3 regions of the Janthinobacterium sp. 1_2014MBL_MicDiv genome follow, and region 1 is predicted to be linked to each of the others. Evidence: predicted binding sites of a transcription regulator. Region 1 holds the regulator's gene; each other region holds the start of a gene.
What was found. The regulator FNR, encoded in region 1, switches genes on or off when oxygen is low (the NO sensors DNR and NnrR bind a similar motif). The targets are predictions, from matches to a motif close to TTGATNNNNATCAA.

Region 2: YQ44_RS12620 (serine protein kinase) is a predicted target of FNR. The motif match lies at 2,965-2,978, and genes of this name have one in related genera.
Region 3: YQ44_RS01800 (KamA family radical SAM protein) is a predicted target of FNR. The motif match lies at 2,965-2,978, and genes of this name have one in related genera.

What each region holds. Positions count from the first base shown of each region.
Region 1 is NZ_CP011319.1:6,169,114-6,179,407, reverse strand. It holds gene YQ44_RS26850 (heavy metal translocating P-type ATPase) at 1-827, shown strand, start outside; gene ccoS (cbb3-type cytochrome oxidase assembly protein CcoS) at 831-1,010, shown strand; gene ccoN (cytochrome-c oxidase, cbb3-type subunit I) at 1,225-2,652, shown strand; gene ccoO (cytochrome-c oxidase, cbb3-type subunit II) at 2,668-3,282, shown strand; gene YQ44_RS26830 (cbb3-type cytochrome oxidase subunit 3) at 3,284-3,484, shown strand; gene ccoP (cytochrome-c oxidase, cbb3-type subunit III) at 3,477-4,397, shown strand; gene ccoG (cytochrome c oxidase accessory protein CcoG) at 4,401-5,783, shown strand; gene YQ44_RS26815 (FixH family protein) at 5,839-6,363, shown strand; gene fnr (fumarate/nitrate reduction transcriptional regulator Fnr) at 6,489-7,247, opposite strand; gene YQ44_RS26805 (response regulator) at 7,498-10,294, shown strand, end outside.
Region 2 is NZ_CP011319.1:2,866,139-2,876,432, reverse strand. It holds gene YQ44_RS12625 (DUF444 family protein) at 1-761, opposite strand, end outside; gene YQ44_RS12620 (serine protein kinase) at 764-2,800, opposite strand; gene YQ44_RS12615 (hypothetical protein) at 3,038-4,219, shown strand; gene YQ44_RS12610 (hypothetical protein) at 4,383-4,721, shown strand; gene YQ44_RS12605 (catalase) at 4,978-6,414, opposite strand; gene YQ44_RS12600 (tetratricopeptide repeat protein) at 7,072-7,767, opposite strand; gene YQ44_RS12595 (bifunctional 2',3'-cyclic-nucleotide 2'-phosphodiesterase/3'-nucleotidase) at 7,833-9,935, opposite strand; gene YQ44_RS12590 (TlpA disulfide reductase family protein) at 10,019-10,294, opposite strand, start outside.
Region 3 is NZ_CP011319.1:408,721-419,014, forward strand. It holds gene YQ44_RS01785 (DNA-3-methyladenine glycosylase) at 4-582, shown strand; gene YQ44_RS01790 (methyl-accepting chemotaxis protein) at 598-2,301, opposite strand; gene YQ44_RS01795 (cache domain-containing protein) at 2,377-2,835, opposite strand; gene YQ44_RS01800 (KamA family radical SAM protein) at 3,117-4,493, shown strand; gene YQ44_RS01805 (MFS transporter) at 4,496-5,821, shown strand; gene YQ44_RS01810 (serine hydrolase domain-containing protein) at 5,951-7,681, shown strand; gene YQ44_RS01815 (fumarylacetoacetate hydrolase family protein) at 7,792-8,640, shown strand; gene YQ44_RS01820 (carboxymuconolactone decarboxylase family protein) at 8,640-9,206, shown strand; gene YQ44_RS01825 (S1C family serine protease) at 9,300-10,294, shown strand, end outside.

The sequences.
Region 1 (10,294 bases):
CGGACGACGCCTGCCTGCAGGTGGCGGCCGCGCTGGAAGCGGGCAGCGCCCATCCGCTGGCGCAAGCGATCATGGATGCGGCCAAGGAACAGCCGCGCGCGCATGCGGAAAACCTGCAGGAAGTGCAGGGGCAGGGACTCGAAGGCGTGATCGACGGCGTGCGCTACCGGCTGGGCAATGCAGCCTTCGTCGCCGCCATCGCCGGGCCGCCGCTGGGCGACACGGCCGTCGGCGTGCAGGGCATGACGCCGCTGTACCTGGGCATGCAGGGCCGCTGGCTGACGCGCTTTTTGCTCAGCGACGCGCTGCGCCCGGAAGCGCGCGAAGTCGTCGCGTATTTCCACCGGCGCGGCAAGCAGGTCGTGCTGCTCAGCGGCGACCAGGAAGCGCTGACGCAAAGCGTGGCGGCGGAACTGGGCATCGGCACGGCCTGCGGCGAGTGCCTGCCCGATGAAAAGCTCGATTTCGTGCAGCAGCTGCAGGCGACGGGCGCCGTGGTGGCGATGGTCGGCGACGGCATCAACGACGCCGCCGTGCTGAGCGCGGCCGACGTCTCCTTCGCCATGGGCTCGGGCGCCGCGCTGGCGCAGGCGCATGCCGACACGGTGCTGCTGTCGAGCCAGCTGCGCTCCGTGCTCGACACGGCCAAAACGGCCGCGCGCAGCATGCGCATCATCCGCGAAAACCTGGGCTGGGCCACCCTGTACAACGTGACGGCCATCCCCGCCGCCGCGCTGGGCTTCTTGAACCCGTGGCTGTCCGGCGTCGGCATGGCCGCCAGCTCGGCCGTCGTCATCGCCAACGCCTTGCGCCTGCGGAAAGCCTGAACCATGGAAGCGCTCTACCTCCTCATCCCCCTCAGCATCGTCGTCGTCTTCATCGCCCTGTGGGTCTTCTTCACGGCCTCGGACGGCGGCCAGTTCGACGACCTGGTGGGACCGGGCTTGCGCGTGCTGCAGGACGACGACGCGACCGAGACGACGGCATCCGACGAAGCGCCGCACGCCTGATTGCGCCTGCCTGGCGGCGCTGCTTTCAGCCCCCCATCCAGCCCGTGTTGCAGGGATCTTGCATGGCTTTTTTTAGCTGAATCGCGTTTTATTTTGATGTCAGTTAACTACGCCTATTTCATCTGGGGAATTTTGATCCACATCAAAGTTTTTTAGCGGTCAAACACTTACTCTCTGGCCACCATCATAAATAGTAATTCCAGGGAGAGTCTTTGTGGATCAATCGCTGAACTATAACTACAAGATCGTGAAGCAATTCGCGGTCGCTACTGTGGTATGGGGCATCATCGGCATGCTGGTTGGCGTTATCATCGCCGCGCAGCTGGCATGGCCTGCCCTGAACCTCGACATACCATGGCTGACGTATGGACGCTTGCGTCCGCTGCACACGAATGCCGTGATTTTCGCCTTCGGCATCTGCGGCCTGTTCGCCACCTCGTACTACGTCGTGCAACGCACGTGCCAGGTGCGCCTGTTTTCCGACAAGCTGGCCGCCTTCACGTTCTGGGGCTGGCAAGCCGTGATCCTGGCCGCCGTCGTCACCCTGCCGATGGGCCTGACCCGCGGCAAGGAATACGCCGAACTCGAGTGGCCTATCGCCCTGCTCATCGCCGTCGTCTGGATCGCGTATGCGATCGTGTTCTTCGGCACCTTGATCAAGCGCAAGGTCAAGCATATCTACGTGGCCAACTGGTTCTTCGGCGCCTACATCCTGGCCGTGACGATTTTGCACGTGGTCAATGGCGCCGTCATGCCGGCATCGGCCGGCAAGTCGTACTCCGCCTACAGCGGCGTGCAGGACGCCATGATCCAGTGGTGGTACGGCCATAACGCCGTGGGCTTCATCCTCACGGCCGGCTACCTGGGCATGGTCTACTACTTCATCCCGAAACAGGCCGAGCGCCCCGTGTACTCGTACCGCTTGTCCATCGTCCACTTCTGGGCGCTGATCTTCACCTACATGTGGGCCGGCCCGCATCACCTGCACTACACGGCCTTGCCTGACTGGACGCAATCGATCGGCATGGTCTTCTCGCTGGTGCTGCTGGCGCCAAGCTGGGGCGGCATGATCAACGGCATCATGACCCTGTCGGGCGCCTGGCACAAGCTGCGCACCGATCCGATCCTGAAGTTCATGATCGTCTCGCTGTCGTTCTACGGCATCGCCACTTTCGAAGGTCCGATGATGTCGATCAAGACCATCAACTCGCTGTCCCATTACACGGACTGGACTGTTGCTCACGTGCATGCGGGCGCCCTGGGCTGGGTCGGCTTCATCACCATGGGTTCCATCTACTACCTGCTGCCGCGCCTGGCGGGCCGCACGCAGATGCACAGCACGCGCCTGGTCGACGTGCACTTCTGGGTGGCCACCATCGGCATCGTGCTGTACATCGCCGCAATGTGGATCGCCGGCGTGATGCAGGGCCTGATGTGGCGCGCGGTCAATCCTGACGGCACCCTGACCTACACCTTTGTCGAGAGCGTGAAAGCCACGTATCCGTACTACGTGGTGCGCGTGGCCGGCGGCCTGCTGTACCTGTCGGGCATGTGCATCATGGGCTACAACACCTGGATGACCTTGCGCGGCAGCAAACTCCCCGTCGCCCGCATTCCGGAACTGAACGCGGCGCACGCCTGATAGGAGCAAAAGCAAATGAAATTTTCACACGCATGGATTGAAAGAAACCCCTGGCTGCTGATCGCCCTGGTCACGGTGGTGATCAGCATCGGCGGCGCCGTCGAAATCGTTCCCCTGTTCTTCCAGAAGAGCACGACGGAGCCCATCGCCGGCCTGAAGCCGTACTCGCCGCTGCGCCTGGCGGGGCGCGACATTTACGTGCGCGAAGGCTGCTACAACTGCCACTCGCAGATGGTGCGCCCGCTGCGCGCGGAAACGGAACGCTATGGCCACTATTCGGTCGCCGGCGAGTTCGTCTACGACCGTCCGTTCCAGTGGGGTTCGAAGCGCACGGGGCCCGACCTGGCCCGCGTGGGCGCGCGCTACAGCGACGAATGGCACCGCACGCACTTGAACAACCCGCGCGACGTGGTGCCCGAGTCGAACATGCCGTCCTACCCCTGGCTGGCGAAGACCAAGCTGGTGCCGGACGAGATCATGCCGAAGATGCGCGCGCTGCGCCGCCTGGGCGATCCGTACAGCGACGCGGAAATCGCCGCCGCGCCGGCCCAGCTGCAGGACAAGACGGAAGAAGACGCCCTGGTCGCCTATCTGCAAGGCCTCGGTACATTAATCAAAACAAGGAATTAGCATGGCAATCGAAAACCTGTTTGACAGCGCCAGCAGCGTCATGACGGTGGTTTCCTTTACGACGTTCGTGGGCATCCTGTGGTGGACGTTCAGCCGCAGCAATAGCGACTTCGACGCGGCGGCACGTTTGCCGTTCGCCGACGACGCGCTCGACCATCCGGCCCCGGCCGCGCAAGCACAGGAGGAGCGCAACCATGGCTGACTTTACGAATGGCTTCTGGAACATCTACATCATCGTGCTGTCCCTGCTGGGCATCATCGGCTGCGGCGTGCTGCTGTACTCGCAGTCGAAAGTGAAAGTGGCCGCCGGCGCCCCCGCCGACGGCACCACGGGCCACGTCTGGGACGAGGACTTGAAGGAACTCAACACGCCGATGCCGCGCTGGTGGATGTGGCTGTTCTACATCACCATCGTCTTCGCGCTGGCCTACCTGTTCCTGTATCCGGGCCTGGGCAACTATGCCGGCAGCCTGGGCTGGAAATCGACGGGCCAGTACGAGGAAGAGCTGAAAAAGGCGGAAGCCGATTACGGCCCCCTGTTCAACAAGTACCTGAGCCAGGACTTGAAGACGGTGGCCGCCGATCCGCAGGCGCAAGCCATCGGCCAGCGCCTGTTCCTCACCTACTGCGCGCAATGCCACGGTTCGGATGCGCGCGGCAACAAGGGCTTCCCCAACCTGACCGACAAGGACTGGCTGTATGGCGGCGAACCTGACGTCATCAAGACCACCATCATGCACGGCCGCAGCGGCCAGATGCCGCCGATGGGCGCCGCCCTCGGTTCCGAGAAGGATGTCGAGAACGTGGCCCATTACGTGCTGAGCCTGTCCGGTTCCACGTCGGACCCCGTCAAGTCCGTGCTGGGCAAGGCCAAGTTCGGCGCCTGCATGGCCTGTCACGGCGCCGATGCGAAGGGCAACCAGATGCTGGGCGCGCCCAACCTGACGGACAAGACCTGGCTGTACGGCGGCAGCGCCGATACCATCATGGAAACCGTGCGCAAGGGCCGCAGCAACACCATGCCGGCCTTCAGCGACTTCCTCGGCGAATCGAAGGTGCACGTGCTGTCGGCGTATGTCTGGAGCCTGTCGAATCCGCAGGCGCCCGCGAAGTAAACAATGGAACCTCAAGTCATCAAGATGTATGCGGCCCGCGAGCAAATCTACCCTCGCGAGGCCAAAGGACGCTACGCTACCTGGCGATGGGTATGCGTTTGGCTTACCCAGCTCGCGTTCTACGGCTTGCCGTGGCTGACGTGGAATGGCAGGCAAGCCCTGCTGTTCGACCTGACCACGCGCAAGTTCTACATTTTCGGCGTCGTGCTGTGGCCCCAGGATTTCATCTACCTGGCGGCCCTGCTGATCATCTGTGCGTATCTGCTGTTCCTCGTCACGGCCATCGCCGGACGGGTATGGTGCGGGTTTTCGTGCCCGCAAACGGTGTACACGGAAATCTTCCTGTGGGTCGAACGCAAGATCGAGGGCACGCGCAGCGCGCGCATGGCCCTCGACAAGCAGGGCCCGTCGCTGCGCAAGACGGCCAAGAAGACGGCCAAGCACCTGGTGTGGGGCGCCATCGCCCTGTGGACGGGCTTTACCTTCGTCGGCTACTTCACGCCGATCAAGGAACTCGCCCATTCCGTGCAAACGCTGAACTTCGGCCCGTGGGAATGGTTCTGGGTGCTGTTCTACAGCCTGGCCACCTATGGCAACGCGGGCTGGCTGCGCGAGCAGGTGTGCAAATACATGTGCCCCTACGCGCGCTTCCAGAGCGCCATGTTCGACCAGGACACCCTGATCATCACCTATGACGCCAAGCGGGGCGAACCGCGCGGTGCGTTGAGCAAGAAGGCCGGCAACAACGACAAGCTGGGCGACTGCATCGACTGTACCCTGTGCGTGCAGGTGTGTCCGACCGGCATCGATATCCGCAACGGCCTGCAGTATGAATGCATCGGCTGCGCCGCCTGCGTCGATGCCTGCAACAGCGTGATGGACAAGGTCGACCGGCCACGCGGACTGGTACGCTACAGTACCGACCATGCGATGGAAAACAACTTCGACTCGAAGCAGATCCGCCAGCGCGCCATGCGCCCGCGCGTGCTGATCTACACCTCCATCCTGGCCCTGATCATCATCGCCGTGTGTACCTCGCTGGCCCTGCGCACGCCGCTGAAGATGGACGTCATCCGCGACCGCGGCTCGATGGGGCGCGAAGTGGAAGATGGCATGATCGAGAACGTCTACCGCCTGCAGATCATGAACACTTCGGAGCAAAGCCAGAGCTTCAGGATCAGCGTTGCCGGCTTGCCGGGCCTGACCTTGCTGACGCGCGATGAAGTGACCTTGCAGGCAACGGAAACGCTGGGCTGGCCGATCCGCCTGCGCGTGCCGCACGGCGTGGGAGAGAAGGGCTCGAACAAGATCACGATCGAGCTGCAGTCGCTGGACGACCCGTCGCTGCACGTGCGCGAAAGCGCCGTGTTCATCGTGCCACGTTAAGCAGGAAAGGCGGCAGGAATCCCCGTGTTCTTGCCGCCGTCACAAGGAGAAAACAATGTCCGACAGTCTGAAACTGCAAGCCCCCGCCGCGCCCTGGTACAAGCACCGCTGGCCATGGCTGCTGATGATCGGTCCCGGGCTGTCCGTCGTCGTCGGCAGCTTCATGGGCTATATCGCGTTTACGCAACCCGACGCGCTGGTGGTGGGCGACTATTACAAGCAGGGCAAGGCCATCAACCAGGACTTGCGGCGCGATACGGCCGCCAGCAACCTGGCCATGTCGACCAGCCTGGCGTACGACGTGGCGCAAGCACGCCTGACGGGTTCCGTGCACAGCTTCGGCAAGGCTTACCAGGCGCCGCTGCAGCTGCACCTGGCGCACGCGACCTTGCCGGAAAAGGATATCAAGCTGCTGGTGCAGCCCGACGCCATGGGCAACTTCTCGGTGGCGCTGCCGATGCTCGAGCGCAGCCGCTGGCAGGTGCTGGTGGAAAACAATACGCGCGAGTGGCGCCTGTCGGGCATCTGGACCTGGCCCGCGCAGCGCAGCATCGCGCTGCATGCGGACGAGGAACTGTAAGGCACTGCGCCGGGGAAAACCGTGGCGGGCGCCAGTGATGGGCGGCCGAGCAGCGCAGCTGTGCCGGTGTACAGCGCGCAGCGCAAGCCACAAAGCGCGACGCGCAGCAGGTTTTGACAGTGCCGTTATTTGCAGGTGTCGGTGCCGGCCGTAATGGCTTTTAATTTTGCCGGCTGCAGGATCTCGATCTCGCGGTTCGACACGCGCAGCCAGCCTTCCTTCTTGAACTTCGACAGCAAGCGGCTGACGCTCTCGATGGTCAGGCCCAGGTAGTTGCCGATTTCCTCGCGCGACATGCGCAACTGGAAGTTGCTGCCCGAATAGCCGCGCGCCTCGTAGCGCGACGCCAGGTTGACGATGAAGGCGGCAAAACGCTGCGTCGCCTGCATATTGCCCAGCAACAGCATCACGCTTTGCTCGCGCGTGATTTCCTGGCTCATCATGCGGTGGAAATGGCGCAGCAGGGTGGGCATATTGCCCAGCAATTGTTCCAGGCTGGAAAACGGGATTTCACACACTTCGCTGTCTTCCAGCGCCACGGCATTGCAGTGGTGGCGGTCGGCGCTGATGGCGTCCATGCCCAGCAGTTCGCCAGCCATCTGGAAGCCCGTCACCTGCTCTTCGCCGCCCGGATTGATCTGGTAAGTCTTGAAGTGGCCCAGGCGGATCGCGTACAGGTTCTGGAACGAGTCGCCGATGCGGAACAGCGAGGCGCCGCGCGCGACCTTGCGGCGACGGCCGATAATCTGGTCCAGCCTGTCCATGTCGCCCACGTCGAGGCCCATCGGCAGGCACAATTGATGCATGCTGCACGTCGAGCAGCGCGCACGCAACGCTTCCACGTTCACGGCGGGCAAGGCTGGAGAGAGTAGCGCTTCTGTCATGTCATTACCTTTTTGAAAATGCAATAACAAGTTTACTGCATAGCGCGCTTGCCTGTGCCATTTTCCCCGTCATTCACGCTAATTTCGCTGAATAAACGACGTCCTGCATTTAATTTTATGGCAACATCGTCAATTGCTGCTTTGACGGCGGGAATTTACGCGGCCGGCGCTTGCCAAGTTGCTGTATTGATAGGAAAATTCCTGACAGCATTATCTGCCGCCTGTCCCTTCGGGGACTGAAAAGGAAATCATGAAGCCTCTCGGCATTAAAGCAAAAGTCGCGCTGGCCACCAGCCTGACCTCGATCGCCATGATCGCCCTGGTCACCATGATCCAGGTCAAGCACATGCGCGACGATTTCACGCAAGTGCTGCTGGTCCAGCAAACGGCCCTGATCGAGCGCACGGCCGAAGAGCTCGACGACAAGTTGGCGATGCTGCTCGACATCATCACCCAGACGGCGCGCCACCAGCCGCCCGCCCTCATGGCCGACGCCGGCGCATTGCGCGAGTACTACACGCAGCGCGCCATGCTGGCCCTGTTCGACGACGTGCTGGTGCTCGACACGCAGGGCAAGGTGGTGGCCAACGTGCCCGAGGTGCCGGGACGCAACGGCACCGACGTGACGGACCGCGATTACTTCCATACCGTCATGCGCACGAAACAGGCGATGATCACGCAACCGATGCTGGGCAAGACCAGCCACTTGCCCATCGTGCAGATGGTCGCGCCCGTGCTGGACAAGAACGGCGCCGTGGCCGGCATCGTGATCGGCGTGCTGCGCCTGTACAAGGACAATATGCTGGGCCACCTGCGCACGGCCAAGGTGGGCAAGAGCGGCTATTACTTCATCCTCACGCGCGAAGCCGTGCCGCGCTACGTGCTGTACCCCGATACCAGCCGCCTGCTGCAGCCGCGCGCGCCGAACGCCAACCAGACCACCACGCAGCTGCTGAAAGAAGACGGCGAAGGCAGCATGGTCAGCACCAACAGCCGCGGCATCACGGCCGTCAACAGCTTCAAGCGATTGAAATCCGTGAACTGGCTGCTGGCCGCCTCGTTGCCCGTGGCCGACGCGTTCGAGCCGTTCAACGGCGTACTGTCACGGCTGGTACTCTGGAGCATCTGCGCCTCGCTGCTGGCCGCGGCCGTGCTGGGCTGGGTCACCGTGCGCCTGCTGTCGCCGCTGGTGCGCCTGCGCGACACCCTGCTGTCGCTGCGCGCCTCGGGCAACCGCTTCACCCCCGTGCCGGTGCAGCAGCGCGACGAGATCGGCGAGCTGACGGAAGCGTTCAACGGCCTGATGGGCGAGCGCGACCGGCTGCAGCACGAGCTCGAGGCGCGCGCGGCGGAGCTGGAGCAGGAGCGCGACCGGGCCGAGGCGGCCAACCGCGCGAAGAGCGATTTCGTGGCCAACATGAGCCATGAAATCCGCACACCGCTCAATGCCGTGCTGGGCATGGTGTATTTGCTCGGCAATACCAAGCTCAACACCGAGCAGCGCAAGTACCTGACCATGGTACGCGTGGCGGGCCAGTCGTTATTGGGCATCCTCAACGATGTGCTCGATTTTTCCAAGATCGAGGCGCGCCGCATGGATCTGTCTCCCGTCGAGTTCGACCTCGATGAAGTCATGAATACCCTCGCCACGACGATGACCATGAATGCCGGCGAGAAAGAACTCGAGCTGGCCATCGCCGTCGAACCCGACGTGCCGCGCCGCCTCGTCGGCGACGCCCAGCGGCTGCAGCAAATCCTCGTCAACCTGGCCGGCAATGCCATCAAGTTTACCGAGAGCGGCGAAGTGGTGGTGGCCGTCAGCCTGGCCGAAAGCAGGAACGAGCGGGCCTGGCTGCGCTTCGAAGTGCGCGACACGGGCATCGGCATGACGGCCCAGCAGCAGGCCCAGCTGTTTACGGCCTTCTCGCAGGGCGACCAGAGCATCACGCGGCGCTTCGGCGGCACGGGCCTGGGCCTGGCCATCAGCAAGCACTTGATCCATATGATGGGCGGCGAGATCGCCGTGGCCAGCAGCGAAGGCAAGGGCAGCCGCTTCTGGTTCAGCGTGCCGTTCGACGTGCTGGCCCTGCCCGCCGAGGCGCGCCGCACGCCGTCGCTGGGGCCGCTGCGCCTGCTGGTGGCCGACGACAACCGCACCACGCGCGAGCTGATCGTCAAGCTGATCGAAGCGTGGGGCTGGGCCGCCGACGAAGTGGACTCGGGCTTTGCCGCCATCGAGCTGTACCGCGAACGCCTGGCGCAGCAGCAGCCCTACGACGTGGTGCTGGCCGACTGGCACATGCCCGTCATGGATGGCCTGGCCACGGCCAAGGCCATCCGCCAGGCCGCGTCCGGCCAGCGCCAGCCCATCGTGGTGATGGTCAACGCCTTCGCGCGCAACCACCTGGAAGAAATCTCCAGCGCGGCCGAAGCCGACGTGGTGCTGATGAAGCCGATCACGGGGTCGAGCCTGTTCGACGCCCTGCACCAGGCGCTGATCGCCAAGAACGATGGCGGCGAGCAACGCATGCTGCAGCAGCCGCTGGGCACGGAACTGGCCGGCGTGCATTTCCTGCTGGTGGAAGACAATCATCTGAACCAGGCCGTGGCGCGCGGCATCCTCGAGCACATGGGCGCCACGCTGGACGTGGTGGGCGACGGCTTGCAGGCCGTGGAACGGCTGCGCACGGAAGCGCTGCGCTACGACATCGTGCTGATGGACATGCAGATGCCCATCATGGACGGCTTCAGCGCCACCCACATCATCCGCACGGAACTGCGCCTGCAGCTGCCCGTGATCGCCATGACGGCCGGCGTGCTCGCTTCCGAACGCGAACGCTGCATGACGGCCGGCATCACCGATTTCATCGCCAAGCCCGTGGTGGTGGAAGAGATGATGGACGTCATCCTGCGCCACCTGCCGAAACGCCCGCAGGCGCAGGCCGCCGAAGCGGCGCCGCCCGCCGATGACGAGGTGTTTTCCATGGCGCCGCTGATGCGCGTGATGGGACGCGACGCCAAGGGCCGCGGCGTGCTGCGGCGCATGG
Region 2 (10,294 bases), 3.2 Mb from region 1:
AACACGACGGCATTCGCGCTGGGCCGTGCTTGCTGCGCTACTTGCCGATAGCGCAAGTCATCGTTGGTGAAGGGCACGGCCTGCGTTTGCAGCGCGCGTCGCTTGATGGCTTCCTTCACCGTGCGCCGCCGGTCCAGGCGCGAGCGGGCGCCATGCCGGTCCAGGCCGGTGCGCACCAGTTGCACCTCGTCGATGGCGCTCAGGTGGCGCGGCTGCAAATGCGGCAGCTTGAGCTCATCCCACAGCCAGTCGAGGATGTCGTCAACGGCAAATTCCAGCAGCAGCCGCACTTCACCCTCGCCATTGCCGCCTTCACCTTGCGCCTCGCCTTCGCCCGTGACAGCCGGGCGCGCCGCGCGCAGGATATCGCCGGGCTGGCCTTCGCCCTGGCCCGCGCCGATGCTGTTGCGCGCGGACGCCAGGCGGAAATGGGCATGCTCGAGCAGGCGTACGGGCACGTGCACCGTGCGCTGCTGCGCTCCGCCGATCAGGTCAGGGCCGGCAATCAGCTCGGGCAAGTGCGCCTGCACGGCTTCGCGCACTTTCTGGTTGTGGCGCAGCCAGTCGCGCGCACCGCGCGAGAACAGCGCATACCAGGGCCGGCTGAAGTCGCGGCCATGCCCGGCCGGCGCCAGACCCGCGTTCCCGTCCGCGTTGGCGTTCGTATCCGCCGGCAACGCCGCACCCGCTCCACCCATCGCGTCGTCCGGTAGCGGCCCCCCGTCGTGCTTGCCGCTGCCTGGCGTGTTGGTGGTGGGCATCGCTACTCCTGCGCTAGCAAGGTGGTGACGTAGTTGAGCGCTTCGCGCGCGCTGTGGGCGTCATAGCCGTATTCGTCGACCAGGCGCTGCTCGACGGCGGAAATTTTCGCACGCACGTCATCGTCGGGACGCTTGGCTGAACTGACGAGGCGCAGCACGTCGCGCCGCTGCTCGAACAGATATTGCTGTATCGCATCGTGCAACTGCGCGTGGCTGCCCAGGCCAAACACTTCGCCCCGCTTGAAGGCGCCCATGGCCTTGCGCACCACTTCCTGGCGGAACGACTGCTTGCCCGAGTCGCTGATATGGATTTTTTCTTCCACGGCGCGCAGGAAGCGCTCGTCCGGGCGGCGTTCCTCGCTGGTGATGGGGTCGCGGATCTGGCGGTTGTCGAGCATGGCCTCGACTTCGTCGAGATACTTGTTGAGCAAATCCTGCGCTTCCTGCTCGAACGAGACAAACAGTGCCTTGTGCACGTCGGCCTTGACCCAGCGGTTATAGAAATCCTTGCGCGTGAGCACCAGATAATCGATCCACTTGCGCTTGCGCCGGGGTTCGATGCGGGCATCGCTTTCGATGCCATCCTTCAGGGCCAGCAGCACGTCCATGGTGGACAGGCTGTTGCGCCGGGCCGCGATGATGGCATGCGACAGGGCATTGATGACAAAGCGGGGCGAGACGCCGGCCAGGCCCTCGTCGGGCGCCTTGTCGCGCTCGCGGATGCGCCGGATTTCCGCATGCGGCAAGTCGTCCACGTCTTCGTCCGCATAGATGCGCAGCTTCTTGACCAGTTCGGCTTCCTTGTCTTCGGCTTCGGGCAGCCGGCTCAGGATGGCGAACACGGCCGCCGCATGCAGCACGTGGGGATCGAGGTGCACGCCGCGGAAGGCGGGCGCGGCCGACAGGATCAGCTTGCGGTAGATGCGCGCTTCCTCGCGATAGTTGAGCGTGTACGGCACTTGCACGATGACCATGCGGTCGAGCAAGGCCTCGTTTTCACTTTCTTGCAGGAATTTGCGAAATTCCGCCAGGTTCGTGTGGGCCACGATGCTTTCATCGAGGTAAATCAGGGGAAAGCGCGATACCTTGACGTTTTTTTCCTGCGTCAAGGTCAGCAGCAGGTACAGGAATTCGCGCTTGACCTTGAGGATCTCGATCATTTCCAGCATGCCGCGACTGGCCGCGTACACGGCGCCCGACCACGACCAGGCGCGCGGATCGCCCTCGTCGCCGTATTGCGCCACCTTCGACAGGTCGACGGAACCGACCAGGTCGGCCAGGTCGGCCGTGGTGGGGTCGTGCGGCGCATACGTGCCGATGCCGCAGCGGCCCGCCTCGGAGATGTGGATGCGTTCGACGGGCATGCGCAGGAAGTCGCCCGCATACTGTTCTTCCAGCCGTGCGCGGCAATGGGGGCACAGTTCGCCCTGCAGCTCGACGCCGTAGCTGGCGCGAAAGTCGGCGCGCATGCCGTGCGGCACCAGGTGCAGCGGCGATTCATGCACGGGACAGCCATCGATGCCGTACAGCGCGCCTTCGCTGCTGTGGCTGTATTCCTCCAGTCCCCGCTTGAGCAGGATCACCATGGTCGACTTGCCGCCCGACGGCGGTCCCAACAATAGCAGCATGCGCCGGCCCACTTCGGAACCGGCGGCCGCCGCCTTGAAATAGGCGGCAACGCGGTCGATCGCTTCGTCGATGCCGAACAGTTCGTCGTCGAACAGGCGGCAACGGAAACGCCCGCCGCCATCCGCCTGGCCGTTCCAGCGCATCATGTCCCACAGGTACTGGTGGGCGTTGCGTGCCAGCAAGGTGGCGCCCGTGGGCAGGATTTGCTCGAGAAAATCGGCAAACTGGCCGCGCCAGGGCGTGATGCGGTGTTGCGCCGCATAGGCCGCCATGTCATGGGCGAAGCGGGCGCGCGGCGCATCGTCCTGATGCCCCGCCTGCGGGGCGCCATCGAGTAGCGGTGCCATTGCCGGCGTTGCAGACTTGCGCGCATCGTCGGGGGGCTGGTGAGTGCTGCCTGGGCTCGTCATTGTTTTTCCATCCCTGCCGTCACGCGGTGGCGCTGCGGCTAGTTGATTAACCCAGTATACGGCGCAGCCTCTAGTCGCACGCCTGATCTCGCTCAAGCTTAAAAACGGAACTATTTCCGGCACATTGAACACAGGTGGCGCACGGCGCTCCTGCGCAGCACAGTTGAATCCAGATCAATACCGGGTGCCGTGGCCGGCCCACACTGGACTTCCAGAGCGACCCACGAGGAGAACGACATGATCGGCAATGACAATGGTTTCAGCGCGCCGCCGGGCGGCGCGGCTGGCAAGGGACAGAGTGCGGACGACGAAGAGGCAGTGAACCAGTTTGCCGATCCCGGCGACGGCGACGGCAATATCGAGAGCGCGTCCGTATCGGAAGTATCCGATGCCTTGAGCGGCGTCAGCATGGAGTTACTGGAAATCAAGCGCAGCATCGAGGACGGCATGCGCCAGGCCATCCTGCAGGCGGGGGGCGTGCGCGCCGCCGACGCCTTCAGCGATTCGGGCAATATCCAGGGCGTGTCGATCGGCCTGGGCGAGGGCGCCAGCGACAGTTCGTCCGGCGAGCCGGGCATGCCGGCCCTGACCCTGTATGTAGCCGAGCCGACCTCCGTCGATCGCGCCAAGGCGGCCATCGTGGGGGCCATGGGCGTGCGCGCCGTGGCCAGCGACAGTGTGCCCGTGAATATCGTCGTCACGGGCATCATCGATGCGCAGCCGCACCGTTTCCGCCTGCGCCCGGCGCCGGGCGGGGTTTCGGTCGGGCATTTCCGCATCACGGCCGGCACCATCGGCTGCCTGGCCGTGGGCCGCAGCGCGCCGCGCAACAACCGCCTGATGATACTGAGCAATAATCACGTGCTGGCCAACTCGAACAACGCCGTGTTCAACGATTGCATCGTGCAGCCTGGCCCCATCGATGGCGGCAGGTGTCCGCAAGACCAGGTGGCGGTACTCGAGCGCTTCGTGCCCATCAATTTCAGCGGCGGCGTCAATTTCGTTGACTGTGCCACCGGCTGGGCCTGGCCAGACCGCGTGCGCCCCGAACTGGTCTTCCTCAGCGGCGGCGTGCCTGCCTATTTCCGCATCAGCAACGCGCTGGTGGCGCCCGCCTTGGGCATGCTGGTCGGCAAGTCAGGGCGCACGACGCAACTGACGCAGGGCCGCATCACGGGCCTGGGCGCCACCATCAACGTCAACTATGGCGGCGGCAGGATCGCGCTGTTCCAGGACCAGATCGCCATCACGGGCGTCAGCGGGGCCTTCAGTGCGGGCGGCGATTCCGGCTCGTCCATCTGGACCTGGAACCAGCAGCGCAATCCCGTCGGCCTGCTGTTTGCCGGCGGCGGCAACATCACGTTCGCCAACCAGATGCGCCGGGTGGTGGTGGCCCTCGACATCAACCTGTACACCTGAGTGCAGTGACGCGGCGGTGTTACGCCACCTTGCATAACGCCGCTCCTTGCACGATGATGAACTTGTCAGTGGCGCTTGCCGCGCATGCTGCTGCCCGGCAGGCGGCGGCGGTGGCGACGCCGGTTTGCCGGGTGTATCATGGACAGCATCAGGAGGGCTTGTCATGTCAAACAGTAAATTCGTACAGGCGCCGTACGCCGTCTTTGAAGATGCGGCCATGCCTTACCTGCCGGACGGCGGCGGACAGGCCGCGGCGGGCGGCGGCCTGGGCGGGCAAACGCAGCCGCACGGCCGGCTGGAAGCGGCAAAGCGGCGCAATGAGCGGGCACTGATGGCCATCGACGGCGTCGAAGGCGTCAGCCTCGGGCAAACGGCCATCGGCCGGGAAGCCATCGTCGTGTACCTGCGCGACTCGTCCGTCAAGCCGCGCGTGCCGCTGCAAGTAGAAGGTTATCCGGTGGAAACGAGCATCACGGGCCAGATCGATATCCAGCGCTGGTAAGCGGCATTCCGGCACCATGGCGGGCGCGGGCGCCTGGTCAGGCACCGGGTTGGGGGCCTCGCGGGCTGCCGCTGCCGCTTGTCGTGTTTTTGCCTGGCCGGTGTCAGCTCGCGTCGCCAGCTCGCGTTATCAGATCGCCATCGGACGCTTATCCGACCGCCGCCTGGCCGCCGTCCCGTATTGCCCGAGGCGCGAGCAGGCATTTCCTGCCGCAGGCTGTCGCCGCGGCAGGAGGTGCGGGTCTTGCGTGCGGGTCTTACTTGCTCAGGCGGCTAATCGCCTCGGCCACGCCGGCGCCATAGGCCGGGTCGCACAGGGTGCAGTTGCCGATGTGGCGTTGCTTGACCTCGTCGGACGCGCCCGAGATGGCGCGCGCCGTATTCTCGAACAGGGCTTGCTGCTGTGCCGGCGTCATCAGGCGGAACAGGGCGCGCGGCTGCGAATAGTAATCCTCGTCGACGCGGTGGTTCCAGTGGTCGGCCGCGCCCTCGATGCTGAGCGGCGGCTCGCGGAAATCGGGCTGCTCGGCCCATTCCTGCTGACTGTTCGGCTCATAGCCCAGGGTGCCGCCCTGGTTGCCGTCGACGCGCATCTGGCCGTCGCGGTGGTAGCTGTGGAACGGGCACTTCGGCGCGTTGACGGGAATGTGGCTGTGGTTGACGCCGAGGCGGTAGCGCTGCGCATCGCCATACGAAAACAAGCGACCCTGCAGCATCTTGTCCGGCGAAAAGCTGATGCCGGGCACCACATTGGCCGGGTTGAAGGCCGCCTGTTCCACTTCGGCAAAGTGGTTGTCGGCATTGCGGTTCAATTCCAGCACGCCTACTTCGATCAATGGATAGTCGCCGTGCGGCCACACTTTCGACAGGTCGAACGGGTTGAGGTGGTAAGTGCCTGCCTCTTTTTCCGGCATGATCTGCACGTACAGGGTCCAGCGCGGGAAGTCCTTGTTCTCGATGCTTTCATACAGGTCGCGGTGCGAGCTTTCGCGGTCCTTGCCCACCAGTTCCTCGGCTTCGGCATCCGTCAGGTTTTGAATCCCTTGCTGGGTTTTGAAGGTGAACTTGACCCAGAAACGCTCGTTTTGCGCATTCAGGAAGCTGAAGGTATGGCTGCCGAAGCCGTGCATGTGGCGGAAGCTGCGCGGCAGGCCACGGTCGCTCATCACCACGGTGACCTGGTGCAGGGCTTCCGGCAGCGAGGTCCAGAAGTCCCAGTTGCTGTTGGCGCTGCGCAAACCGGTGCGCGGGTCGCGCTTGATGGCGTGGTTCAGGTCGGGAAATTTCAAGGGGTCGCGCATGAAGAAGACGGGTGTATTGTTGCCGACCAGATCCCAATTACCTTCTTCCGTGTAAAACTTCAGGGCGAAGCCGCGGATGTCGCGTTCCGCATCGGCCGCGCCCCGTTCGCCGGCCACCGTGGAAAAGCGCGCAAACATCGGCGTTTTCTTGCCCACTTCGCCAAAGATTTTCGCCCGCGTGTAGCGCGTGATGTCGTGCGTGACGGTAAACGTGCCGTGTGCGCCCGAGCCCTTGGCGTGCATGCGGCGTTCCGGGATGACTTCGCGGTCGAAGTGGGCCAGCTTTTCCAGGAACCAGACATCTTGCAACAGGGCCGGGCCGCGCGGGCCGGCCGTCTGGATGTTTTGATTGTCTACAACAGGCGCGCCAAAGGCGGTGGTCAGCTTTTTCATTGGACTCTTTCTTTATAGGGAGGTCAACGGACGAGCCAAGGCGCCTACCCAAACACTGGCTGGGTTGAGCATGCGGTACTGATACGTACCGACTCACCGAGGCTGGTCCAGAGCAATCAATTTCTAAAAAGCAAATTCAGTGTAATCCATTTCGGGGCCGGCAGCAGCCCCGCCGCCTCCGTGGAGGCGGCGCGTCCATCATAGCCCTTCGGTAATGTCTACCCCAACACCGTTGACGCAGCGCAAAGCTGCAGCAGCATTCCTGCCGTGTCGGGGATAGTTGACCCAGTTCGTTCGCAGCCATTCCGGCACGGCCGCATGGCCGCGTATTCCTGCCGGCAAGTGGCGCCGGATCAGGCGTTCGCATTTCAATGCCGTCTGCCGGCTGCCGCCCGACCAGCTGTTGCCGCTGTATCGCACCGCATGCCATGGTGGCGGTTCAGCAGCGCGCTGTCGGGGATGCCGCTGCCGGGTCGTCGCCCGGGGCCGGGCCGTCCGGATAGCTGAATGGCAAGTCGCCGTGCTTTATCGGCCCCGTCCGCTGGTCTGCCATGCTTGCCTCGCGATCCGATGGCGCACGGACACCTGTGCGTGCCGGGCCAGCTTATGCCTGCAAGCTGCTTTCCACTTGGAAATACGGCCTGGCCTTGAGCCGGCTTAAAACCGGTTCCAGTTGTTGTGCCGGTGTTCCGTCGCTTCCTTCATCAGGTGGCCGGCGCGCAGCGCATCGTCGGCCTGCAGCGTCATGGCCAGTTCCTGGATGGCGGGCGGGTATTCGTGGTGGGCCGCTTCTTCCAGCAACTCGCGGCCCTTGGCCGGGTCGCGCGCCACGCCGCGGCCTTCGCGGTAGGCGTTGTAAAGCAAAAACATGGCGTGTGCATTGCCCAGCGCGCTCGATCTGTCCAGCCAGCGCGCCGCCTCCGCCTGGTCTTTCGGCACGCCTTCGCCATTCGCCGCCAGCAGGCCCAGCATTAGCGCAGCTTTCGCGTGGCCTTGCTGCGCCGCCTGGCGGTACCATGGCCACGCCTGTTCCGGCGCGGCCGCGCGCAGCATCTGGCCCAGTTCGAACGCGGCTTCCGTGTCGCCGGCGCGGGCCGCCTGTTCGAACAGGGTCAGGGCATCGGCGCGGCGCTCGGGCCTGGCCTGGTAAATCAGCGCCAGTTCGCGCTCGGCGACGGGCATGTCCTTGCTGGCCCAGCCGCGCACGCGGCGCTCGGCCTTGTGGTCGCCCGCCTGGCGCGCATGCATGGCGACGGCTTCGATCTCGGCCGAGGTGGGCGGCGGCGGCGCCTGGCAGGCGGCCAGCGCTGCGGCAAGCACGACGGCGGGCAGGGAGAGTGCGTGTTTCATCATGATCACCTTCAATCAAGGCGGGCCGGGACCACCGCTGTCCCGGCTCGCCTGAGTTGCACAACGGATTATTTAGACAGATCGATGTTGTACTTGGCAAAGCCGCTGGCGTCGAGGCCGCCTTCGGACGCCACGTTGACGATGCCGCTGCCTTGCGCCAGCGCCAGGTGGCCCGGCGCCGAGCGCAGGATCACGGGGCCGGCCGTGGCCGTCTTGACGAAGCTCCAGCTGCGCGCGCTGCCGTTCGCCGCCAGCGTCACCTTGCCGCCCTTGGTGCTGAGCGAGGCCAGGTAGTTGCTGACCACGGCCTGGTTGGCATCGGGCGACTTGATGATGGTCTTGCTGCCGTCGATGCCGGGCACGGCGCCGCCGCCGCCGGCGCGGTAGTCGTTGGTGGCGACGATGAAGTCGGCACTGTCGGCCACGGGCGCGCCCTTGTAGCTGAGGTTGACGATGCGGCTGCCGGCCGGCTTCGTCACGTCGATCTGGTACGTCAGGGCATTGTTTTCCGCATAGAACACGTCATAGTTATAGATCGTGCCATACGACGGCACCAGGTCCTGCTCGGCCGTCTTGGCCGGGTCGATCTGGGCAAATTGCTTGGCCGACGTTTCCAGCCACGCCTTCAAGTCCGCCCCCTTGATCTTCACGGCTTGCAAGTTGTTGTTGCTATACAAATACAGGTCGCCCGGATTGCGCACCTGCAAGCCGATCGGCGCGGCCGGCGTCGCGCCAGCGGCCACGTCCGTGAAGTCCGACGGCCCGTTGCGACCCGCCTTGAACGGCGCGCTGCACGAGATGACGGGGATGTCCTTGTAACTCGACAAAGTGGCGTCCGTGCTGGTGGCGATGAAGTTCTTCACATAGTCGAGCTGCGCCTGGTTCACCAGCTGGATGGCGCTGACATCGCCCACCAGCGCGAAGTAGGCCGACATCTCGAAATCCGTGCTGATGCCCAGCGGCTGCCTGGCGTAGGCGATGGTGGCCGCGTGCTCGGTGGCGACCAGCGGCGCGATGGCCGGGTCGGCTTTCACGAGGGTCGTGCCATCCGTGTACTTGAAGCCGCGCGACTCGACCGTCGTCTTGGCCGGCTGCACCACCCACTTGCCGCCCTGGTAGGCGAGCGTCAGCTTGATGATGCCCAGGCGACGGCCCCAGCTTTGCGCCATGACGGTGGGCACGCCGTTGACGAAACCGTTGACGGCGTCGATCTTGGCGCTGGCGGGGAAGGCGGCAAACGAGGCGTCCAGCGCGGCCGCGCCCACTTCCTTGCCTTTCGGGAAGATCAAGTGCGAGTGGCCGATCATCAGCGCATCGATGCCGGTGCTGGTCAGGTGATAGCTGCCGTTTTCCATCTTCGGGCTGTAGGCGCTGGTGTCCAGGCCGCCATGCGACAGGGCCACGACCAGGTCGGCGCCCTTGCTGCGCAATTCCGGCACGTACTGTTTCGCCGCTTCCTGCACGCCCGTTACGCTGACCTTGCCAGCCAACACCTTCTGGTCCCATTCGAGGATTTGCGGCGGCACAAAGCTCAGCACGCCCACATTGATCTTGACCTTGAGCTTGCTGCCATCGGGCGCGGTCGCATCGAAATCGCGGGGCAGCACGGTATAGGGCTGGAAGATGGGCTTGCCGCTGGCCACGCCGACGACATTGCTCAGCACGGAAGGGAAGGCGGGCGCGCCGCAAGTGCCCGTCGGCTTGACCACGCCGGGGATGCCGAAGTCCGTATTGGTGATCTGGCTCAGGTAAGCCAGGCCATAGTTGAATTCATGGTTGCCCATGCCGCCCGCGTCGTATTTCAGCGCGTTCATGGCCTTGTGCACGGCCAGGGTGCCGCTGCAAGGCACGGGCGCGGCCACGGCCTGCAGGTCGGCCAGCAGGGTGCCCTGGATGACGTCGCCATCGTCGAGCAAGACATTGTTCGGATTTTCCGCGCGCGCCGCCTGGATCAGGGTCGACGTGCGCTCCAGGCCCAGGCTCGTGTCCTCGGCCAGCGCATAGTAGTTATAACTGAGGACATTCGAATGGATGTCCGTCGTTTCCAGCAGCGCCACGGTGACCGTCGTGCCTTCGGGAATGGCCGGCACCGCCGGCGTATTCGAACTGCCGTTGCAACCGACGAGACCCACACTTGCCAGCGCCGCCAGCATGACCCAATTTGTTTTCATTACCGCCCTCGGAAAGATTCAAAGGACGCGACTGTAACGCCGCCATGTGACGCCACCATGACAGCCGCGCGGGGCGCATGGAATCAGGGGCGCGCGCAGGCGGCCACGGCGCCGGCCAGCCAGGCCGCATCGACGGGCCCCAGCCGCCGCGTGCAGACCTGATGTTGAGAGTTCAGAATCACTGTGTACGGCAAGCCCTTGATTTGATTGCCAAAGATGGGCAACAAGTCTGGCCTGGCCAAGGCCTGGGGATAGCTGGCAGGGTGGCTTCGCAGGAACGCTTGCGCGGCTGCCCGCGTATCGATGGCGATGCCGATCAGACGTTGCCGGGGCGCGCTGGCGGCGTAGGCATTCAGTAT
Region 3 (10,294 bases), 690 kb from region 1:
TGTATGAAAAACATCCTTGCCGGTATCGATTTTGCGGACGACTCTTGCCATGTGGCGCGCCAGCTGATCGGCGTGACCGTGCTCGTCGATGGCGTGGGCGGGCGCATCGTGGAAACGGAAGCGTATGACCGGCTGGATCCGGCCTCGCACACGTATGGCGGCTTGACGCCGCGTAATGCCGCCATGTTCGGTCCGCCCGCGCACGCCTATGTGTACCGCTCGTATGGCATCCACTGGTGCCTGAACTTTGTCTGCCGCGAGCCGGGCCATGGGGCGGGCGTGCTGATACGCGCGCTCGAACCCGTGGCGGGGCTCGATGCCATGCGCGCACGGCGCGGCGTCGACGAGGCGCGGCTGCTGTGTTCGGGGCCGGGCAAGGTATGCCAGGCGCTGGGCGTCACGCATCTGCACAACCGGCTGGCGCTGGAGGCGCCGCCGTTCATGCTGCTGGCGCGCGAGGAGGATGCCCTGGTGCTGGCCGGCCCGCGCATCGGCATTTCCAAGGCGATGGACACGCCGTGGCGCTTCGCCCTGGCCGGTTCGCGCTACCTGAGCAAACCGATGCGCATGCCCGTGGACTAGGCTGGATGCCCGGATTCAGGCGCCGCGCCGGCGTGGCGGCCTGGGCCTGGCGCCGGCCGCACCGGCCCCGGACTTGCCGCGTAGCGGACTGTGCAGTGCACGCCGTTCCTGGCCAGCCGTCCTGGCGGGGTCCTGGAAGGCGTCTTCGGCCGTGCCTTGTGTGGCCGGCGTGGCGGGATCGAGGGTAAACACGCTGACGGCCGCCGACAGCTTGACGGCCTGATCCTGCAGGCTGGCCGCCGCGGCCGCGGCTTGCTCGACCAGCGCCGCATTTTGCTGCGTGACATCATCCATTTGCGCGACGGCCTGGTTCACTTCCGTGATGCCCGAAGCCTGCTCGGCGCTGGCCTGTTTCACGCGCTGGATGATCTCGTTGACTTGCTGCACCGAGGCGACGATGGCGCTCATGCGCTCGCCCGCCTGCTGCACGGCGACGCTGCCGCCATCGATCGTGGTGACGGAGGTGGCGATCAGGGTCTTGATTTCCCTGGCGGCCTGCGCCGAGCGGTGCGCCAGCGTGCGCACCTCGGAAGCGACGACGGCAAAGCCGCGGCCCTGTTCGCCCGCGCGCGCCGCTTCCACCGCCGCATTCAGGGCGAGGATGTTGGTCTGGAAGGAAATCCCATCGATCACGCCGATAATATCCACGATCTGGCGCGAATTGGCGCGGATGGTCGTCATCGTCGTCACTGCCTGCTGCATCGCCGTGCCCCCTTGCACGGCCAGGCTCGACGCTTGCGCCGCCAGGTCGCAAGCCAGCTGGGCATTGTTGGCATTGTCGTTGACGGCTTCCGTCAGGGTTTCCATGGCGCTCGACGTTTCTTCCAGCGAACTGGCCTGCATTTCCGTGCGGGCCGACAGGTCCAGGTTGCCGGTGGCAATTTCGCGCGAGGCCGTATCGATCGATTGCACGGCGTCCATGATGGTGCGCAAGGTCTGGTTCAGATTGGCGATGGTCTGGTCCAGCACGCGCGAGGTGTCGGCGATCTCGTCGTTGCCCGGCTTGGGGGCGCCGGCGATCAGCTTGCCGGCGGCCAGGTCTTGCACGGCGTCGGCGATGCCGCGTATCTCCACCAGCATGGCGCGGCGCACCAGCATGGTCACGACGATGGAAACGAGGATGGACAGCAGGACGGTCAGCAGCAGGCTCCAGCCCAGGCTGCGAAATTCCGCGCTGGCCGTCGCATGGGCCTGGCTGCTGAGCATCGTTTCCAGCGCCGACAGCTGCGCCAGCTGGGCATTGAAGCGCACGAACTGGGTTTCCGCCTTGAGCATGGAGTTGGTGGCGATCGACTGGTCCATCTGCGCCATTTCCATGGTTTCCAGCACCGCCTTGCGGTAGCCGGCCAGCGCCGTGATGGCCGCATCGAGCAGTGTCAGTTCGGTGCCCGTGGACGTCGCGCGCAGCGTCGCCAGCTGGGTGCCGATGCTGGCGTGGCGCGCCTTGATCTGCTGTTCCAATGCATCGATGCGGGCCTTGGCGAAGCTGCCGTTGGTCCACGACAGCAACTGGTACATATTGCCATGCACATGCTTGGCCTCGCCGGCCACGTCGGACGCGGCTTTCAGATGCGTGATGCGCACCTGCACCATATTTTCCAGCGAGGCATTTTGCCGCACCATGCCATACCAGGCGCCGGCGGAGCTGAGTATCAGCAGCAGCAAGACCAGAGCGGGCGCCAGCAATAATTTTGGTCCGATGCGTAGTGTATTGAGCATGCTTGACTCCTGGCTGTTCCAACCGCAAGCGGCGCCGCGGCAGGCGAGCGCCCGCCGCGCACGGCAGCGGCTGTCTTACTTTTTGTAGATGCCCGCTTCCAGCACCACATCGTTGACGCGCAGGATATACGTGGTCTTCGGCTCGATCTTGCCGCTGGTGGGGTTCTTGTACTGGTAGTCGACCCAGCCCTTGCCTTGCTTTTGCGCCAGCTCGATGATTTCACGGCGATATTTCTTGCCATTCGCGTCGGGCACATCCGTCAAGTCCTTGCCCACGATGGAGGGGTTGATCGGGTGGGCCAGCACGATGCCCGTCTTGATGTCGCGCATGTCCACATACAGCGAGCCTTGCACGAAGTCGGGGTCTTTCGCCGTGATTTTCTTCATCATTTCTTCCTTGCCATGCGCCTTCATGAAGGCGGCTCCCCGTTCGGCCATGGCGATCGCATCTTTTTCCGTCGGTTCTACCGCGGCGCTGACGCTGGCGCCGGCAAATGCCAGGCACAGCAGACTACCCGTGAATAAGCGTTTCATGAAGACTCCTTGTGATATCGAGGGATGTGTTGCCAAGTCGTAATTTACGTCGCCATGGCCCGCATTAAATTGCGATGGAACAAACTAAGGTGCTGCCGCATGGCAGTTGGTGGCTTATCGGCAAGCTTGTTGATTTTTGGCAATTTGGTTCCGGGTAGCAAGAATTATGATGACTTTCACAGCATGCCGGTGTCAGGCGGCAGGCGTGAAAACAGGTTGAATTGGCTGACGTAGGGCTGATTTCATGGACGTTATCGTTATTTACTGGTAAGGAGCCGACCGTGGCCGCATTCATCACCGAACCGTTTTCACCCAAGTTCAAGCCCTATACGCGGCAATCCATCCAGCAAGCACGGCAGTGGTCCTGGTTGCCGGAAGAGCAGCGCGAAGCCGTGCAAGTGGTGTCGCATGTGTTGCCATTTCGCACCAATGAATATGTGCTCGATCAATTGATCGATTGGAACAATATTCCTGACGATCCCATCTACCGGCTCGTCTTCCCGCACCGCGACATGCTGCCGCCCGAGCAGTACGCGCATTTGCGCGACCTCGTCCTGGTGCAGCGGGACAAGGCGGCTATTGATGCCTATGTGCATGGTTTGCGTCTGGGCATGAATCCGCATCCGGCCGGGCAGATGACGCATAACGTGCCCCGGGTCAACGATGCGCCCGTGCGCGGCTTGCAGCATAAATATGCGCAAACCGTGCTGTTTTTCCCCAGCGCTGGCCAGACTTGCCATGCGTATTGCACCTTCTGCTTCCGCTGGCCCCAGTTCGTCGGCATGGACGACATGAAATTCGATGCGCGCGAATCGCATGAGCTGGCTGCCTACCTGAAGCTGCATCCGGAAGTGACGGACGTGCTGATCACGGGCGGCGATCCGATGATCATGAATACGCGGCAACTGGCCGCCTACCTGGAGCCGCTGCTGGACCCGGCCCTGGAACATATCCAGAACATACGCATCGGCACCAAGGCGGTGGCGTATTGGCCGCAGCGCTTTGTGTCCGACCGCGATGCCGATGATTTGCTGCGGCTGTTCGAACGCATCGTCAAGGCCGGCAAGAACCTGGCCGTGATGGGCCATTACAGCCACGCCGTCGAGTTGCGCCAGGACATCGCGCAGCAAGCCGTGAAGCGCATCGTGTCCACGGGCGCCACCTTGCGCATGCAGGGGCCGCTGATCCGGCATATCAATGAAGACCCGAAAAGCTGGGCCGAACTGTGGCAGACGGGCACGCGCCTGGGCGCGGTTCCGTACTACATGTTTGTCGAGCGCGACACGGGCCCGCGCGGCTATTTCGAGTTGCCGCTAGCCAAGGCGCACGAGATTTTCCAGGCCGCCTACCAGATGGTATCGGGCCTGTCGCGCACGGTGCGGGGACCGTCCATGAGCGCGTTTCCCGGCAAGATCGTCATCGATGGCGTGGTCACCATCAATGGCGAGAAACTGTTTGCCCTGCAATTTTTGCAGGCACGTAATCCCGACTGGGTACGCCGGCCGTTTTATGCGAAGTTCGATGCGGAAGCGACGTGGATGGACCATTTGAAACCCGCGTTCGGCCAGGAAAAATTCTTCTTTGAAACAGATGCGAATGGTAACGATCCTGTGCCGCAGTTTCCGCACAAAATCATCCGCCTGGCGCAGGCCGCCTGAGCATGCATGGCGCGGGCACGCCATCGCGCTCCGGCGTGGCCGTGTTTTGCCTCGTGTTCCTGCCATTTGCTCTCGGTCATTACCTGTCTTGCCTGCTGCGCGGCGTCAATGCCGTGCTGATGACGGAACTGCTGGCTTCCGTCGCCCTGACGCCAGCACAGCTGGGCTTGCTGACCAGCGCCTTCTTCCTGGCGTTTGCGCTTGTGCAATTGCCGGTTGGCATGGCGCTGGACCGCCACGGCCCCCGCGCGGTCCAAGTGTGGCTGCTGGCGCTGGCGGCCGTGGGCGTATGGCTGTTCAGCCGGGGCCACAGTTTTGCCGAGCTGATGTGGGCGCGCGCCATCATGGGCGCCGGGCTGGGCGGCTGCTTCATGGCGGCCGTGAAAGCGATCTCGTGCGTCATCGCGCCGGCGCGCCTGCCATCCGTGCATGGCTATCTGATCGCCGTGGGCGGCCTGGGCGCGGCCACGGCCACCATGCCCGTCAAGCTGGCGCTGCACTACACGGACTGGCGCGGCGTCTTCCTGGGCCTGGCGCTGGCGGCGCTGGCCATCGGCTGCCTGATCCGCCTGCTGTCGCCGGCCCTGCCCGCGCCCGCCGCTGCCGCCGGCAAGGCTGGCAAGGTCAGTGTCTGGAGCGTGTACCGCGACGCGGCTTTCCGCCGCACCATTGCGCTGATCCTGCTGCCGCACACGGTGTTCTTCGGCGTGCAAGGCTTGTGGATAGGCCGCTGGCTGGCCGACGTGGGCGGCTTGTCCGACGATAACGTGGCGTATCTGCTGTACCTGGGCATGGCGGCCGTCATCTTCGGCGCCATCGGCATGGGCATGCTGACGGAATGGGCGGCGCGGCGCGGCATCACGCCGATGCGGCTGGCGGCCGCGGGCATCGCCCTGTTTATCGCCGTGCAACTGGGCATGGCGTGTAACAGCGTGCCCAGCCTGCCTTTGCTGTCCGTGCTGTTTACCCTGCTGGGCACGGTGACGGGCCTCGAGTATGCGATCGTCGCGCAAGGCATGCCGGCCAGCCTGACGGGCAGGGCGGCCACCTGCCTGAACCTGCTGATCTTCACGGGCGCCTTCCTGGTGCAGGCCGGCTTTGGCCTGATCCTCGGCTGCTGGCCCCTGAACAGCCAGCAGCAGTATCCGCCGCAGGCCTACCAGGTGGCGTTTGGCGTGCTGGCGGTCCTGCAGCTGCCGGGACTGGCGCTGTTTGTCATGCGCCGTGGCAGGACGGCTTGCACGGCGCCAGCGGCGAACGGCGAGCCAGGCTATGCAAGGCCTTCATTACGGCAACCCGGACAGGGCAACGCCGCGCCTGACCGATGAGGGCGGCAGCGTCGCAACGTGAACCCGGCCTGGCCGCATCGACTCGTCATGGAGAAAAAATTTGCTTTTTTGATACTTGAATAATATACACTCCTCGCTACCGACCATTTCCATGGGGAAATTCAAGACATGAAGGCACTTTGCTATCTCGCGATCGTCTCGCCTTTGCTGGCCCTGCAACCGCCTGTTTGGGGCAAGCCGCCGGCGGCATCGGCCACGCAGGCCGCCACCAGGGAGCAGCAGGTGGACGCCCTGTTTGCAAAATGGAACCGGGCCGATACGCCGGGCGCGGCGGTGATGGTCGTGAAGGATGGCCAGCGCGTCTACCGGGGCAGCTTCGGCATGGCCGACATCGAGCAGAACCGTCCGATCACGCCGTCGACCAGCTTCCACGTTGCCTCGCTGTCGAAGCAATTCACGGCGTTCGCCATCCTGCTGCTGGCGCAAGACGGCAAGCTGTCGCTCGACGATGACGTGCGCAAGCATGTGCCCGCGCTGCCGGACTTTGGCCAGACCATCCGCATCCGTCACCTGCTGACCCACACCAGCGGCTTGCGCGACCAGTGGAATCTGCTGGCGATGGCCGGATGGCGCATGGACGACGTCATCACGGACGACGACGTGCTGCGCCTGGTGCGCCGCCAGCGCGCGCTCAATTTCGTGCCGGGCAGCGACTTCGCGTACAACAACACGGGCTACACGCTGCTGGCCGCCATCGTGCGCAAGGTATCGGGCCAGCCGCTGGCCGCGTTTGCGCGGGAGCGCATCTTCGATCCGCTCGGCATGCGGCACACTTTTTTCCACGAGCAATATGCCACCCTGGTCGCGGGCCGCGCGCAGTCTTACCAGCCGGCGCCGCAGGGCGGCTACAGCCGGATCGCCCTGTCGTACTCCACGGTCGGCCCGACCAGCCTGGTCACGACCGCGGACGATCTGCTGCTGTGGGCGAACAATTTCAACGATGCCCGCGTCGGCGGTCCTGCGTTGCTGGCCCGGATGCAGACGTCGGCCACCTTCAACGATGGCAAGGCCACCGGCTATGGCGGCGGTCTCGACATCGGCGCCTACCGCGGCCTGAAAACCATCGACCACAGCGGTGCGGACGCGGGCTTTCGCAGCTATCTGGTTCGCTTTCCCGACCAGCAACTGACGGTCATCATCATGGGCAACGGCGCCGACGTGCAGGCAAGCCGGCTGGGCCAGCGCATCGCCGACATTTATCTCGATGGCCAGCTGCAACCCTTGCCCAAGCCTATGCCCGACTATTCGGACGGCGTGCAGGTGCCGCTCGCGCCCGCTCGCCTGGATGCCCTGCTCGGCACCTACGCGCTGGAAAACGGTTCTGCCATCACTTTCGCCAGGGAAGACGAGCAGTTGCTGGGCTGGACGGCGGGTGACGACAAGATGCCGTTCTACCCGGCGGGCGAGCGCGAATTCTTTGTCAAGCTGAGCAACGCCAGCTTTCGCTTCGATGCGCCGGACGCGGCGGGCGTCATCGGTGGCGGCACCTGGCTGCGCAACGCGCGCGCCATCCGCGCCAAACGCATGGCGCCGGCGCGGCTGCCGGATGCCGCGCTGCAGCCCTTGCTGGGGGAATACTACAGCGATGAACTGCATGCGCTGTACACGGTGACGGCGCAGGAGGGCAGCGTCGTGCTGGGTTTTTCGCGGGGCGACATCGCCCTGGCGCCATTCGGAAAAAACAGCTTCGTGGGCCCCTGGCCATTCGGTCTCGTGAGCTTCCAATGCCTGGCCGCCAGCGATTGCACGGGTTTCACGGTGACGGAAAGCCGCGCCAGCGACGTGCAATTTACCCGCGTGGCCTTGCCCGGCTTGCGCGGGAGCACGGCCACGCCCTGACGGTGGATGGCCGCACCTTGCGCTGTTTTTCATCGGCCGCCACAGGCGTGCCGGGCCATCCGGTAAAATGGCAGCCTGCACAGCGGCAATGATCAACTCCAAGGAAGACTATGAAACTCGTTCGTTATGGACGTCCAGGCAAGGAAAAACCGGGCCTGATCGATGAAGAAGGCAAACTGCGCGACCTGTCCGGCGTGATCGTCGATATTGATGGCGCGCAACTGTCCGACAAGGCCCTGCGCAAGCTGGCCAAGCTCGACGAAAAGACGCTGCCCCTGGTGCGCGGCAACCCGCGCTTCGGCGTGCCGCTGGCCAAGGTCGGCAAATTCATCGGCATCGGCCTCAATTACGCGGACCACGCGGCCGAAGCGGGCATGCCGATCCCGGCCGAACCGATCGTCTTCATGAAGGCGATCAGCTGCCTGAATGGCCCGGACGACAATGTCGTGTTGCCGAAAGGCTCGAAAAAGACGGATTGGGAAGTCGAGCTGGGCGTGGTCATCGGCACGCGTGCGCAATACGTGAGCGAAGACGATGCGCTGAAATATGTGGCCGGCTACTGTGTCGTCAATGACATTTCCGAGCGCTCGTTCCAGCTGGAACGGGGCGGCCAGTGGGACAAGGGCAAGGGCTGCGACACCTTTGGTCCCGTCGGCCCATGGCTGGTGACGCGCGATGAAGTCATCGACGAGCAGGACCTGGACCTGTACCTGGAAGTCAACGGCAAGCGCATGCAGACCGGCAATACGCAAACCATGATCTTCACGGTGGCACAGATCGTCAGCTACCTGTCGCAATTCATGACCCTGGAACCGGGCGACATCATCGCCACGGGCACGCCGCCGGGCGTGGGCCAGGGCCGCAAGCCGCAGCGCTTCCTGAAAAAAGGCGACAGCCTGCGCCTCGGCATCGCCGGCCTCGGCGAGCAGCAGCAGGACGTGGTCGCCTGGACCGCCTGATGGCCGGTAGCGATATCGACCGCTTGCCGCCGCTGCCGCCGGACCAGCTGGACCGGCAGCAGCGCGCCGCCGCGCAAGCCATCATCGATGGCCCGCGCGGTGCCCTGTACGGCCCCTTCGTGCCGCTGATCCGCAGCCCCGAGCTGATGGAAACGGCGCAGCGCATGGGCGAGTACCTGCGCTACCGCAGCGCCATCGGCACGCGGCTGTCGGAACTGGCGATCCTCGTGACGGCGCGCCAGTGGGACCAGCAGGTCGAGTGGGCCATCCACGCGCCGCTGGCCGTGCAGAATGGCATCGCGCAAGCGGCCGTGGACGCCATCGCCGCGCGCCGCGCGCCCCTTGCCCTGAAAGAGGACGAGCAAGCCGTGCATGACTTCTGCATCGAGTTGCAGCAGAACAAGCGGGTCGGCGATGCCACGTATGCGCGCGCGCTGGCGCTGTTTGGCGAGCACGGCGTGGTCGACTTGATGGGCATCAATGGCTACTACACCCTGTTGGCCATGGTCATGAATGGCGCGCAGACGGCCGTGCCGGCATTGGGCGTGCCGCCGTTGCCGGCCTGATTGGCGCGGTTTTTGTGGAAGATGGACAAATTGTAATAATATTGCCGTTATTCAATATATAATTTTGCTTCTCTTCCATTGCGAAAAAGCTCAATGAAAACTCGTCCGTGCTCCACCCTGATGGGCCGCGCCTGCCTGGCGCTGGCCCTTTCTTTTTGCCCATTGATGATGGTCAATGCCGTCGCGGCGGAAACCAGCGCCGCGCCCAGCGCTTCCGCGCTGGAAAACTCCGTCGTCAAGGTGTTTTCCACCCTGCGCCGGCCCGACCCGTACAAGCCCTGGAGCAAGGCCGCGCCCCAGGATGTGACGGGCTCCGGCGTCGTCATCGATGGCCGCCGCATCCTGACCAACGCGCATGTGGTCGGCTACGCGAGCCAGGTGCAGGTGCAGGCCAACGGTTCCGGCGACAAGATACCGGCCACCGTGCTGGCCATTTCGCGCGGCATGGATCTGGCCTTGCTGAAACTCGACGATGACAGTTTTTTCGACAGCCACAAGCCGGCGCCGCGCGCCAATGTCTTGCCCGACGTGCGCGATGCCGTGCTCGCGTATGGCTACCCGCTGGGCGGCACCTCGCTGTCGATCACCAAGGGCATCGTCTCGCGCATCGAGTTCGTGCCCTACCGCTTTCCCGCGTCCGGCCTGCGCATCCAGATCGATGCGGCCATCAACCCGGGCAATAGCGGCGGCCCCGTGATTGCCGGCGACAAGATGATCGGCCTGGCCTTTGCGGGGGCGCAAAATGCGCAAAACATCGGCTACATCATTCCGAATGAAGAAATCGAACTGTTCCTGCGCGAGCAGGCGGCGGGCAAGACGGACAAGGATGGCGAAGGCAAGCCGGCCATGTTTGACGTGACGCAAACGCTGGAAAATCCCGCCTTGCGCAGCCTGCTCAAACTGGGCAAGAATGTGGAAGGCGTGGTGGTCATGTCGCCGCTGAAAAAAGATGCCGGCTATCCGCTGAAAGAGTGGGACGTCATCACGCACATCGGCGATTCGGCCATCGACAACCAGGGCATGGTCAAGCTCAATGCCAACAGCCGCGTGCGCTTCCAGTACCGCGTGCAGCAGGTGGCGAGCCATGG